DNA from 2 places in the Massilia sp. BGA-UO-ETr-WB1 genome. Region 1 is predicted to be linked to the other one. Evidence: predicted binding sites of a transcription regulator. Region 1 holds the regulator's gene; the other holds the start of a gene.
The links. The regulator sigma-54, encoded in region 1, starts transcription at its own class of promoters, with help from an activator protein. The targets are predictions, from matches to a motif close to TGGCANGNAANCTGCTTT.

Region 2: AC56DV_RS14165 (choice-of-anchor E domain-containing protein) is a predicted target of sigma-54. The motif match lies at 1,950-1,967, and genes of this name have one in related genera.

What each region holds. Positions count from the first base shown of each region.
Region 1 covers NZ_JCAQOT010000024.1:839,208-846,218, reverse strand. The annotation lists gene hprK (HPr(Ser) kinase/phosphatase) at 1-925, shown strand, start outside; gene rapZ (RNase adapter RapZ) at 1,116-1,979, shown strand; gene AC56DV_RS16985 (enoyl-CoA hydratase/isomerase family protein) at 1,984-3,060, opposite strand; gene hpf (ribosome hibernation-promoting factor, HPF/YfiA family) at 3,153-3,509, opposite strand; gene AC56DV_RS16975 (RNA polymerase factor sigma-54) at 3,579-5,069, opposite strand; gene lptB (LPS export ABC transporter ATP-binding protein) at 5,085-5,873, opposite strand; gene lptA (lipopolysaccharide transport periplasmic protein LptA) at 5,876-6,448, opposite strand; gene lptC (LPS export ABC transporter periplasmic protein LptC) at 6,461-7,011, opposite strand, start outside.
Region 2 covers NZ_JCAQOT010000024.1:222,128-229,138, forward strand. The annotation lists gene AC56DV_RS14155 (NADP-dependent oxidoreductase) at 1-838, opposite strand, end outside; gene AC56DV_RS14160 (LysR family transcriptional regulator) at 946-1,845, shown strand; gene AC56DV_RS14165 (choice-of-anchor E domain-containing protein) at 2,075-2,764, shown strand; gene AC56DV_RS14170 (alpha/beta fold hydrolase) at 2,932-3,729, opposite strand; gene AC56DV_RS14175 (CE1 family esterase) at 4,204-4,914, opposite strand; gene AC56DV_RS14180 (hypothetical protein) at 5,301-5,636, shown strand; gene glmS (glutamine--fructose-6-phosphate transaminase (isomerizing)) at 6,092-7,011, opposite strand, start outside.

The DNA.
Region 1 (7,011 bases):
GCCCCTGACGATACAACGCCTGTACGACGATAATCGTGAAACGTTGCAGCTAGGCTGGTTCGCCGGTTTCCCCGGCGGCGAGCGCCTGATCTCGGGCGATGTGGCCTCGGCGGCCGACCAGGTCGGCCACTTGAACACCATCCACCCGGGCCGCATCCAGGTGTTCGGGCACCAGGAAATCAATTACTACCAGCGCCTCAAGTCGCTCACGCGCGCGCACGTCATCAGCGAGCTGATCGCTGGCGGCCCGCCGGCGCTGATCATCGCGCAAGGCCTGGAAACGCCCCCCGATATCCTCGCTATCTGCGACGAAAAGAACATTCCGCTGTTTTCCACGCCGCTCCCGGCGGCGCAGGTGATCGACTTCCTGCGCGTGTACCTGTCGAAGAAGCTGGCGCAGCGCATCATCATGCACGGCGTGTTCATGGACGTGCTGGGCGTGGGCGTGCTGATTACCGGCGATTCGGGCCTGGGCAAGTCGGAACTTGGCCTGGAGCTGATTTCGCGCTCGCACGGCCTGGTGGCCGACGATGCGGTGGAGTTCGCGCGCATTGCGCCCAATATGATCGAAGGCCGCTGTCCAGCCCTGCTGCAAAACCTGCTGGAAGTGCGCGGACTGGGGCTGCTGGACATCAAGGCCATCTTCGGCGAGACGGCGGTGCGGCGCAAGATGCGCCTGAAACTGATCGTGCACCTGGTGCGGCGTTCGGCGCTGGAGGAGGAAGTGGAACGCCTGCCGTTCCAGTTCCCCACCGAGGACGTGCTGGGCCTGCCGATCCGCAAAGTGGTGATCCCGGTGGCGGCCGGCCGCAACATCGCGGTGCTGCTGGAAGCCGCCGTGCGCAACACCATCCTGCAACTGCGCGGCATCGATACCCTCCAGGAATTCATGGAACGGCAACGGCAGGCCATGAGCGGGGACTAGCCCCGCCCACGGCCAACGTTGCCGAGGAGCCGCGCCTTGCAAGGCGCGCCCGTTCCGCAGGCGCGGAGCTGCGCTCCACGAATTCCCTGCTACACCAGCGGCAGGCGATGAGCGGCGATCAAGTGCCTATCGCGCCGCGATTTGTTCGCTAACGCACCTATCGCGTAGTCTTGATGTATTATCTTTAGCTATGCGTATCGTGCTCATTACCGGTATATCCGGCTCTGGAAAATCCGTCGCCCTCAATGTCCTTGAGGACACGGGCTATTATTGCGTGGACAATCTGCCGCCGGCCTTGCTGTCGCAACTGGTGTCGCAGCTGACCGACGAAGGCACGCAGGCGCTGGCCGTGGCGGTCGACGCGCGCAGCGCCGAGTCGCTGGCCAACCTGCCGGACGCCGTGCAGGCGCTGCGCGGGCAAGGCCACGACGTCAAGATCATGTACCTGACGGCGAACACCCATTCGCTGGTGGCGCGCTTCTCGGAAACGCGCCGCAGCCACCCGCTGTCGCACGAACTGAAGCCGGGCCAGAATCCGGCCGCGCGCCGCACGCTGATCGAATGCATCTCCGAAGAGCGCGAGCGCCTGTCGGCCATCGAGCAGCTGGGCCACGTCATCGACACCTCGGAACTGAGCGCCAACAAGCTGCGCGCCTGGATCAAGGACCTGGTGCAAAGCGAGAACGCGCCGCTGACGCTGTTCTTCGAATCGTTTGCCTTCAAGGTGGGCGTGCCGCTGGACGCTGACTTCGTGTTCGACGTGCGCGCGATTCCCAACCCCTATTACGACCTGGCCCTGCGCCCGATGACGGGCCGCGACGCGCCGGTGATCGCCTTCCTCGACGCCCAGCCCAGCGCGGACGAAATGTTCAAGGACATCCGCGATTTCGTGGCCAAGTGGCTGCCGTCGTTCAAGACCGACAACCGCAGCTACCTGACGGTGGCGGTGGGCTGCACCGGCGGCCAGCACCGCTCGGTGTACATGGCCGAACGCCTGGCGCGGCATTTCCACCCGACCGAGCAGGTGGTGCTGCGCCACCGCGAGCAGTCCTGACGTTTTAAAGGTGGCGCAGCGGATGCGCGTGCGCCGGCCACGGCGGCGCGAAGAACGCGGCCACCATCTCCGGCGTCACCTCCTCCAGCGCCGCTGGCGACCACTTGGGCGCGTTGTCCTTGTCGATCACCAGCGCGCGCACGCCTTCCAGCACTTCGCCATGTTCGAAATTGCGGCGCACCAGGTTGCGTTCCATGCGCAGGCAGTCCGCCACGTCCAGCGCGGCGCCGCGGTTCAGCAGCTCCAGGGTCACGCACATCATCAGCGGCGAGCGGCTTTGCATGGCCTTCAGCGCCGCCTGCGCGAACGCGCCTTCGTCCGCCGCCAGCGAGGCCATGATGGCCGCCACGCTGTCCGCCGCGAAGTGGCGCTCAATCGCGGCGCGCTCGGCCTCCAGCACGCCTTTGCCGGCCTGGAACGGCGCGGCGAAGGCTGCGATGGCGTCGCGCAGCCCGGCGCCCGGCGCCGCCTCCAGCAGGCCGCGCAGCGCGTCCCACGCATCGGCCGGCACGTAATGGTCCGCCAGGCCCACGTAGAGCGCATCCGCCGCGCCCACGGTCAGCCCGGTCAGGCCCAGGTAGCGCCCCAGGCTGCCCGGCGCGTGCGACAGGAAATGGCTGCCGCCCACGTCCGGGAACAAGCCGATGTTCACTTCCGGCATGGCCATTTTCGTGCGGTCCGTGACGATGCGCACGCCGCAGCCGGGGCCGCCCTGCGCGATGCCCATGCCGCCGCCCATCACCACGCCGTCCATTAATGCGATATACGGTTTAGGGTAATAGTGGATCAGGTGGTTGAGCGCGTACTCCTCGGTGAAGAAGTCCTCCAGCAGCGCGCTGCCGCCCTGCGGCGTGGCGTTGCCCACCTGGTGGAAGAAGCGGATGTCGCCGCCGGCGCACAGGGCTTTCTCGCTGCTGCTGCGTATCACCACGGCGGCCACGGCACTGTCGTCGCGCCAGGCCAGCAGCGCGGCCGTCAGGCTGCGCACCATGGCCAGGGAAAGGGAATTGAGCGCCTTGGGGCGGTCGAGGGTGATGAAGCCGGTGCCGTTGGCAACCTGGGTAAGGACGTGCTCGCTCATGCTGGATGTCTCTGGAATTGTTAGAGCACCATTTTAGCGCGGGCGCAAAAAAGGGCGCCAGATGCGCCCTTTGTTGGGAGTGCCGCTGACCTTTACGCGGTCGGGGCAGGTTCGTACGTGTCCGGCAGATGCTTGATGGCGTCGTGGCCATGCTCCTGCACTTTGGCTTTGTACTTCATGACTTGGCGGTCCAGTTTGTCGATCAGCGTATCGATGGCAGCATACAGGTCTTGCGACAGGCTTTCCACGTACACGGTCTTGCCGGACATGCGCAGATTGATTTCGGCCTTTTGCCTTTTGTCTTTCTCGGTGAGGTTATCTACAGTCAGGATGACAGCAATATCAATAACTTGATCGAAATGGCGCTTGACCCGTTCCAGCTTGTTCTGCACGTATTCACGGATGGCGGGGGTCACTTCGAGATGATGTCCACTGATGGTGAGATTCATACACACTCCTAAAGATAAGGGCTCATACGCTGTCGAATGTTATTGGAGCGCAGGGGAACCCAAGTAAAACTACAAAGCTTTACGCAGACTTACCGGAGGGATTTTCAGGGCTTCGCGATATTTGGCAACAGTCCGTCGCGCAATTACCATGCCCTGTTCACCCAGCATGTCCGCAATCTTACTGTCGGATAAAGGATTTTTCGGGTCTTCAGCTCCTGTCAATTGCACAATCAGCGCCCGTATCGCCGTCGAGGATGCTTCTCCTCCTGCTTCGGTGGCGACGTGACTGCCAAAGAAATATTTCAACTCAAACATCCCATGCGGAGTCAGCATGTATTTCTGAGTTGTTACGCGAGAAATAGTGCTCTCGTGTAGTCCCAGTGTATCAGCAATTTCACGCAACACAAGGGGTCTCATGGCGACCGCGCCATGGCTGAAAAAGTTCTTTTGTCTTTCTACTATCGCTTGCGCCACGCGCAGGATGGTGTCGAAACGCTGGCGCATATTCTTGATCAGCCACTTGGCTTCCTGCAGCTGCGCGCCCATCGCCGACTCGCCCTTGCCTTGCTTGAGCATGTTGGCGTACAGCGCGTTCACGCGCAGGCGCGGCATCACGTCGTTGTTCAAGGTGACCTGCCAGCCGTTGCGCGCCTTCTTCACGATCACGTCCGGCACCACGTAGTCGGACACGTCGGAGGCGAACTCGGCGCCCGGATGCGGATTGCACTGGCGGATCACCGCCTGCGCTTCGCGCAGGTCTTCATCGTCGCAGTCGAGGGCTTTTTTCAGCTTGTTGAATTCGCGCTGCGCGAACCAGGCCAGGTGCTTTTCCACGATGCAGATGGCCATGCGGCGCGTCACCAAAGGCACGCCGGGCATGCGCTTGATCTGCAGCGCCAGGCACTCGGAGGCGCTGCGCGCGCCCACGCCGATGGGGTCGAAACTTTGCAGCAGCGTGAGCGCCGTCCGCAGCTCTTCCAGCTCCACGTCCGCCTCTTCCGGCAGGCGCGCGTGGATCTCTTCCAGCGGCTCTTCCAGGTAGCCGTTCTCGTCCAGCGCGTCGATGATCAGTTCCATCAGCACGCGGTCGCGCGGCTGCTGCACGGTCACGCGCATCTGCTCCATCAGGTGCTCGCGCAGGGTGCAGTGGCTCGCTTCGAGCTGCGGGCGCGAGTCCTCGTCGTCCGGCGCCTTGCTGCGGCCGGCGTCGCTCCAGTCGGTGTCGGCCTCGGCGCCGCTGGCGCTGTCGCCGTCGCCGCCCGCGCCCTCGAAGGGATCGCCCTCGCCGGCCGGCGCGCTGTCCTGCGCCGGCGCGCCCACTTCGGCCGGCGACGCGTCCGCGCCGTTAGGCTGGGTCTGGTTGATGGCGCCGTCGCCCAGCAGGCGCAACGAGCGGTCCAGCGGGTCGTCCAGCCGCTCGAGCAAGGGGTTCTCGCCCAGCAGCTGTTCCAGTTCCTGGTGCAGCTCCAGCGTGGACAGCTGCAGCAATCGGATCGACTGCTGCAGTTGCGGCGTCAGCGCCAGGTGCTGAGAGGTGCGGAGTTGCAGTGACTGTTTCATGGGCTAATTCACGAATTACATGCGGAAGTGTTCGCCGAGGTAGACGCGCCGCACCGATTCGTCGGCGATGATGTCGTCCGGGCGGCCGGACGCCAGCACGCTGCCCTGGTTGATGATGTAGGCGCGGTCGCAGATGCCCAGCGTCTCGCGCACGTTGTGGTCGGTGATCAGCACGCCGATGCCGCGCTCCTTGAGGAAGCGCACGATGCGCTGGATCTCGATCACGGCGATCGGATCGACGCCGGCGAACGGCTCGTCCAGCAGCACGAAGCGCGGATTGGTGGCCAGCGCGCGTGCGATCTCCACCCGGCGGCGCTCGCCGCCCGACAGCGACAGCGCCTGGTTCTCGCGCAGCTTCTCGATCTGCAGGTCGGCCAGCAGGCGGTCCAGGCGCTCGTCGATCTCGGCCTTCTTCAAGGCCTTGCCGTTGACGCGCTGGATCTCCAGCACGGCGCGGATGTTGTCCTCCACCGTCAGCTTGCGGAACACCGACGCCTCCTGCGGCAGGTAGGACAGGCCCAGGGTGGCGCGCTGGTGGATCGGCATGCTCGACACGTCCACGCCGGCGATGTCGATGCTGCCCGCGTCCGACGGCACCAGGCCGACGATCATGTAGAAGGAGGTGGTCTTGCCGGCGCCGTTGGGGCCCAGCAGGCCCACCACTTCGCCGCATTCGACCTGCAGCGACACGTCATGCACCACCTGGCGTTTGCCGTAGGTTTTCTGCAGGCCGCGCACCACCAGGGTGCTGGTGCAGCCTGGCGCGGCTGGGTTGCCTGCGGTGCTTGGGGTTGCGTCGGCCATCGTTATTTCCCCGCCGCCGGTGGCTGCGCCGGTGCTGCAGGCTTGGGCGTGGACGGCTGGATCACCATGGTGCCGCGGCCGCCGCCGGGCTTGCCCTCGCCGCTGGCGGTGTTGCGCACGCTGAACTGCTCGCGCCGGCTGTCGTAGGAAATGAACTCGCCGGACACTTCGTCGCTCGGCTTGCTGCCTTCCAGGCGGCGCACCTTGGCGTGCACGAACAGCTTGACCAGCTCGTTCTTGCCGTCGTATTCAATGCGCTCGGCCTCGCCTTCCATCCACTGGTCGCCTTCGCCGTCGCGCTTCTGGCGGAAGGTGGTCGGCTTGCCGCCGGTGCTGGTCAGCGTCACGTACTGGTAGCCTTCCGGGTCCTTGGTGACCACCGCCTTGGCCGCCTTCATCAGCAGCGTGCCGCGCGTGAGCACCACGTTGCCGGTGAAGGTGCTGACCTGCTTGACGTCGTCGACGTCGGCGTTGTCGTAGTCGATCAGCGTGGGCTTGGTGGAGTCGGCCTTCTCGGCCTGCACCAGCCCGGCCGCGCACAGCAGCAGGGCCGAAATCAGGAGTTTTTTCATCATCTGTCCATTCACTTATTTGGTTTGCGCCGGCGGATACACGATCCGCCCGCGCCCCTGCAGTTCAACCTGGCGCGTGGCGTTGTTCGCCTTCATGCCGGAGCCGGTGGCGGTGGCGCCGCCCTGCACGATCTGCACCGGCTGGTCGGTTTCCATGCGGTCCTCGTCCGGGTAGACGGTGAGCGCCTGCGTCGTCATCCGCATCGCCTGGCTCTTGCCCTGCGCCGCGCGGTCTATCTTCACATTGCCCTGCAACTTCACGCGCGTGTTGTTCTCGTCCACGCGGGCGCGCTCCGCCGTGATGTCCATCGGCGGATGGGTGCTGCTCAAATTGCGCACCAGCGGCTTGTCGATCTCGGACGAGTCGTCGATCGGGCGGTGCACCAGCTTGTCGCCGGCCACGATGTAGCTCGGCTTGCCTTCCTTGGTCATGCGCACCACGCTGAACTGGTCGATGATGTAATCGGGCTCGTTCAGGCGCTTGTCGGCCAGCATGTCCTCTTCGCCCCGGTTCAGCAGCTGCAGCAGCCAGAACGTGCCGAAGGCGACAAAGACCGCGATGACCA
Region 2 (7,011 bases), 620 kb from region 1:
CGACCTTGGACTGCAGGCGGCCGTGCGCCACGTCCTCTGCGATCGCTTGCAGGCGCGCGGCATCGGGCGTGTTCATGAACCAGAGACCGCGCCGTCCCGCAGGCGTGCCCGCCAGGATGGCGGGCGATGCGGTACTGACGATGGCGCCATCTTCGGCCAGCACGGACCACGAGCGGCTCAGCACCTCGCCGCCAACGTAGTCGAGCACCAGGTCGATATCGCTCACCAGGCTTTCGAACCGTTCCTTGTCATACGCGATGACGTGGTCCGCACCGAGGCTGCGGACATAGCCGGCGTGGCTGTCCAGGGCGGTGGCATACACCACGGCGCCTGCCTGGTGGGCGTACTGCACCGCGAAGCCGCCCAGTCCGCCGGCCGCGCCATGGATCAGGATGCGCTGCCCGGCACGGACAGGGCCGGCAAAATTCAGGCTTTGCCAGGCGGCCACCGAGGCCACGGGCAGCGCTGCCGCTTGCACGAAAGTCAGCGCGCCGGGCATCGGGCTGAGATTGGCCTCGTTGACCGCTACCAGGTCGGCGTAGGCGCCCAATACGCCGGGCGCGCCCATTACGCGATCGCCCTTGCGCAGCCGGGTGACGCCCGCGCCCACCGCTTCGACGACGCCGGCCAGCTCGATGCCGAGGACGGCCGGCAATTGCAGCGGAAACGCATCCCGCACGTTGCCTTCGCGGACCTTCCAGTCCAGTCCATTGACGCCCGCGGCGTGGACGCGGACCAGCACCTGGCCCGTTCCCGCCACCGGCGCTTCGATCGACGAAATCTTGAGGGCGCCGGGGCCGCCATATTCGCCCAGTACAAGTGCACGAACTGTATTCATAAGAAACACCTTTAAGGTTTGGGTTGCGTAGGACCTAACAATAGGGTGTTTCAAATCTAATTCAAAGACTATAAAATCTAGATACTCTGTATCAAAATTGAGACGCCATGGATCTGAATGCACTTGAAGACTTTCAACTGGTCGCCGCTCACGGCGGTTTTGGGAAGGCCAGCCGCGCCAGCGGCAGGTCCAAGGCGACCTTGTCGCGGCGTGTCGCCGACCTGGAGGAAGCACTGGGCATCCGGCTCATCGAGCGGGGTACCCAGCGCCTGGAACTGACGGAAGCCGGCCGCCTGCTGCTAAGCAGGACCGAGGGGCCGATGCACGAAGTTGCCGAAGCGGTAGCGGCGGCGCGCGACAGCCTTGCCACGCCGCGAGGCCGTCTGCGGGTTGCGGCACCGCTTCTGTTTTCGCAAGTGGCGCTCGGACGGATTGCTGCAGGGTTTTTGGCGAGTTATCCGGAAGTACAGATCGAGGCCGTGGCCGAAGATCGTCTGGTCAATCTGGTTGACGAGCACTTCGATGTTTCCATCCGTATCAATCCCAGCAAGGACAGCACGCTGGTTGGCAGGTGTTTTGCCAAAGACCGCCTGGTGCTTGCGGCCGCACCATCGGTCCGGATGCCGACAGGCAGTGGCGACCAGCCTTTCCGGGTACCCGCCGTCGTCACGCCAAGCTATCGCGACGGCGATGTCTGGTCGGTGCGCAATGGCCAGTTCACCATCGCGCCGCAACCGGTTCTGCGCCTGTCATCGCTGCTGATGGTGCGCGACGCCATCGCTGCCGGCGCAGGGGCGGCAATGCTGCCGCAGTCCATCATCGGCAGCCAGCTTGAAAAGGGCGAGCTGGTGTCGTGGGGCATTGCGGGCGACGAAGTCGAGCTGTGGGTCCTGCACACGTCCCGCCGCCTGCAGAGCCCCAAAGTTCGCGCTTTCGTGGAATTCATGTGCAAGCAGTACCCCGGGGGATCATTCCATTCAGGTCCGATCGGCACTGGGGCTGCCTGAAACCTGGCAAAGGGGGAGCGGCACTGTCGGCAAATTTTACATCGGCAGAGGTCATATAACTTGCGATAGAGTTAAGTCTTTGTTTTTACTCAAACATTTCATTCTGGCATGAATTGTGCTCTTCGGTAACGGATGTATTCGTTAAGAATTAGATTTCCGGACGACTTCGCTTCCATAACGATACAGCCGTAGCACATCCCGACAATTTCTACTCAGCCAGAGAATTATCTTGAAAAAAATATTTGCCGCATTGGCGATCGCCGCCGCCCTGACCCCGCTTACCAGCGCCCAAGCCTCCACCATCAGCTTCTCCAACAGCAAATCCATCGCCACCACGAACTGGTCCGACGCCCTCAGTTTCGGCAAATTCGACACCAGCCTGGGCACCCTGACCTCGATCAAGTTCGACCTGAGCGGCTTGGTCCAGGGTTCGGGCAATGCGGAGAGCCAGGACGCGGCCGCTTCCGACGTTACCCTGAGCCTGGGTGCGCTGCTGGGCCTGACCCGTCCAGACGGCAGCACGCTGGTGGTGACCAACCCGCTGTTTAGCCAGGTGTTCAATTTCAGCGCCTTCGACGGCGTCATCAACTTCAGCGGCACCTCCGGCGGCAGCACCGGCGTTGTTTCGGCCAACGGCTCGAACTTCTTCGTCAGCAGCAGTGCCAGCGATTTCTCGCTGTTCTCGGCCCTGGGTGGCGGTACCATCAACCTCGGCCTGAACGCCGTCGGCAATTCGAGCGGTACCGGAGCCGGCAACCTGCTGACCCAGTTCAATACCGCCGCATCCGGTAACGTGCTGGTCACCTACACCTACACGCCAACCGGCGAAGTACCTGAGCCGGCAACCCTGGCGACGCTGATCGCCGGTCTGGGCCTGATGGGCGCCGTCCGCCGCCGCGCAAAGAAGAACGCAAAGTAACGGAACGCCTTTAAGGGCTGGCCGCAATGGCTAGCCGTGGATAAAAAAAGCCGTCTTACCGAACTCAATCGGTAAGACGGCTTTATCATTTGCTTGCACTTGCGCACACCCGCAAGCCCTGCACCGAGGGCGGCCGCCGCTTCGGCGGCATCCCTCAGCCAAACCGCTTACTTGACCTGCGCCGCTTCTTCGATCAGTTTAGCGACCGCTGCTGGATGCGAGGTCATCACCACGTGGGAGGCGCCTGGAATCGCGACGGTTTTGCGCGAGTTGGCGCGTTCCGCCATGAAGCCCAGTGCTGCAGCCGGAATGTTCTTGTCTGCAGTGCCGTAGACGAAGTAGGACGGCACGTTCTTCCAGGCCGGCGCACCCGCCGCTTCGGTCAAGGCCGCCTCGGCGATGGGACGCTGCGCAACCGCCATCAGATCGGCCTGTGCCTTCGGCACGTCGGCAGCGAACTGCTTGTGGAACTTGTCTTGCTGGATGTAGAAGTCTTTGCCGCCGTCGGCCAAGGCCACCGGCTCGGCCAGCGCGCCGCCCAGCGTGCCGCCTGGATAGCGGCCGGACAGCTCAAGCGCGGTCTCGCCCTGCTCCGGTGCAAACGCGGCCACGTACACCAGGCTCTTGACGTTCGGATGGCCGTTCGCTGCTGCCGAGATGACGGCGCCGCCGTAGGAGTGGCCCACCAGCACAACCGGACCTTTCACGCTTTGCACGATGTTGGCCACCGCATTTGCATCACCTTTTACGCTGCGCAGCGGATTTGCTGCGCCGATCACGTTGTACCCGTCTGCGCGCAACTTGGCCGCGACGCCGTTCCAGCTGGTTGCGTCGGCAAAGGCGCCGTGCACCAGGATGACGGTCGGCTTGGCGCTGGCTGCTGGCGCTGCGGACGCTGCCATAGCAGGGGCTGCGGCGGCACCGATGATCGACAGGGCGAGGGCGATGTTTTTGATGGCTTTCATGGTGAATCCTTTCGTCAACGAGTTATTTAGTTAGCTAATATATAGTGCGCTACTTGTTTGTTACTTGTTTCTTGTGTTGCGATCCATGTGAAGAAGTATAAATAGCGCACTAAATAATAGCAAGCTATTTTTATCGATTTTGTGATCGACGCAGCGGCGCGGGCGGTCAGGCGAGCGGGCGGGCAGGTCCATGTTTCAGCGCTGCTGCGCTATCGAGTAGGTCAAAGAGGGCGCCAGCGCCAGCGGGCCGTGCTTCAATTCGCCCGCAGGATAGGCCTCGGCGTGGTCGCTGCCATTCGACGACGACGTCGCTGTCCATGAAATGGAGCTAATCGCCCATGGCGGCCCGCTTGTCCTTGAAGAACGCCCACGCCTCTTCAGCCGACTCGATGTCGGCATTCTGGGCGCTGGGGAACCAGGAGAACAGGCCGGGATAGCGTTTCACCATGCTGGGTTCGGCGTGCCCGCCGCCGTCTATCTTGAACAGACGGCCAGACCGCGCCACACGGCGACGGATTCCTCCACGCTCGTCATCGGCGCGGCAAGCGAGGAAAAGATGGGGAACTGGTAGAGGAACTTGCGCCCGGTATAGGGGATGAAGGGGTCGGCCGTTCCCGCGATGAACAGGACCGGCAACGGCGTGCCGGGCTGGCCGCAATTGCTGGTGACAGGCATGGAGGCCAGCGCCACCGAGAATGCCGCCAGCCGGTGCGGGATTTCCGTCGCAACGCGGTAGGCCATCATGCCGCCCTTGGACACGCCCATGAGGTAGACCCGTGCCGGGTCTACGTTGTCTTCGGCGATGGCACGGTCGATCAGGGCGCTGATAAACGCACTGTCGTCGGATTTTGGATTGGCGGTCACGCCGGCGTAGCTGTCGTTCCAGGCGCGTTCACCACGATGCTTGCTGCCATCCGGCGCGATGACCACCAGTTGCTCGCGCTCGGCGATCTCCAGCCACAGCGACAAGGGCGACGGCGGGAAGCTCAGCCCGAGCACTTGCGCTGCGGAGGAGCCGGCGCCATGCAGCAGAACGAGCAGCGGCCGCCTGTCCGCAGCGGCGCAACTGGGCACCGTCTTCAGAATATGGCGGGTACCCTCGGGGCGGAGCAGCGTGCCGGCTTCAATGCACGCCTTGGCGGCCGTGCTGGTATCGCTGCCCTTGTAGGCGGAAAATAGAAACATTGGGTTCGTGGCTGCGAAACCTCTCAATCCTCTGATTTTTAAGGATATTTTTTGGTAAACCAACGTTTCTTAACTTGCGAAGTACCCAATCCAGCAGGACTAAACAAGGGAAGGAAATAAAAGCGTTCCGTAGCCTGTGGTCCTGCCGCCGCAATTGGAGACCGGAATCGTGTCACGGATGGCACGGGCCGTCATCGGGAGCTTTCGATGAGCTCTCTCACACGCACGTTATGCAGTTCCTTCAAAGGGCCGCCAAACGTCGAATGGAGCGTATCGAGAAGGTCTGGACGTAGTAGCAGGTCGCATCCTTGTGTTGAGTAGGACTCGACGCTAATACCACTCCCTCGCAGACGCCACGTCCGCAATACGACCGCAGGAGCTCCTTCGTGGTCAGTCCATGCGTCATGGGAGGCGTCCTGGAAAAGATCATCGAAAATAAGGACCACCCAGCGCGCGAAGCACTGATCTGGAACAACCTATTCTTCGGTCCGTCACGACGCAAGAGCGTAAAGATGCAATCGAGCTGGGAATCAGGCAACTCGCCGTTCTTCATGCATCCCGAGATCATTGATGAGGTTCTCAAATACGTTTTCGTCCCAAAGAACATCGCCGAGGGCGTGCGCCAGTTCGCCAGGCAGAAGGCGGTCGACGAGGCCAAGGCAGAACGGGATGCAAAGAAGGCCGCCAAGGCCGCAGCCAAACAGTCGGGAAAGACAACCTAAGGGAAGCCTAAGCCGCTTCTTCAAAGGCAGCTGTGCAACGTTTTGTACGGCCGCTCCGAGGCCGATGCTATCGGTCTACAGCGCTGGGGCGGTATCGGCTAGGTCCTCCTGCTTCGCACGACTTCCTCCGCCCATCCCCGCCCTAGAAATGTGCGTCTTTGTTTTTGACGTCACCAACCCGCGCGCGCTATACAGTAAAAGACCTGGTTAAAGGATGGCAAGACTGCATCCCCGAAGCTGAGTGGAAACGCCACCCGGCATACTAAAAATGTGTGTCCGGATGGAGGGCTATCCAGGCCCTGCAGTAGCAGGAGTATGTCACGGTAAATAGATGCGTTGAGAAGCAGGCTACATGGGGCGTCCCGGGTGATTCAAGCCTCCAAAACCAAGCCTTAGCGCTACGAAACCAATACTTTTATTTACCGCTTACACCCTGGAAAAAGTCCCGCAAACCTTTACTCCACCGTCACCGACTTGGCCAGGTTGCGCGGCTTGTCGACGTCGGTGCCGCGCGCCAGGGCGGAGTGGTAGGCCAGCAGCTGCAGCGATACCACGTGCAGGATAGGCGACAGCTGGCCGTAGTGCTCGGGCATGCGGATCACGTGCACGCCGTCGCCGGAGGTGATGCGCGAATCGACGTCGGCGAACACGAACAGCTGGCCGCCGCGCGCGCGCACTTCCTGCATGTTCGATTTCAGCTTTTCGATCAGCGTGTCGTTCGGGGCGATGGTCACCACCGGCATTTCCTCGGTCACCAGCGCCAGCGGGCCGTGCTTTAATTCGCCCGCAGGATAGGCCTCGGCGTGGATGTACGAAATCTCTTTCAGCTTGAGCGCGCCTTCCAGCGCGATCGGATAGTGCAGGCCACGGCCCAGGAACAGGGCGTTTTCCTTGCGCGCGAATTCTTCGGCCCAGGCGATGATCTGGGGCTCCAGCGCCAGCACCGAGGTGATCGCCGACGGCAGATGGCGCATGGCTTTCAGGTGCGCGCTTTCTTCTTCGTCCGTGAGGCGGCCGTTCACTTGCGCCAGGGTCAAGGTGAGCAGGAACAGCGCGGCCAGCTGGGTGGTGAAGGCCTTGGTGGAGGCCACGCCCACTTCCACGCCGGCGCGGGTGATGTAGGCCAGTTTGCATTCGCGCACCATTGCGCTGGTGGCCACGTTGCAGATGGTGAGCGTGTGCTCCATGCCCAGCGAACGCGCGTGCTTCAGCGCGGCCAGGGTGTCGGCGGTTTCGCCGGACTGCGAAATGGTGACCACCAGCGTGCGCGGGTCGGGTACCGAGTCGCGGTAGCGGTACTCGCTGGCGATTTCCACGTTGACCGGCACCTTGGCGATGGATTCGATCCAGTACTTGGCGGTGGAGCCGGCGTAGT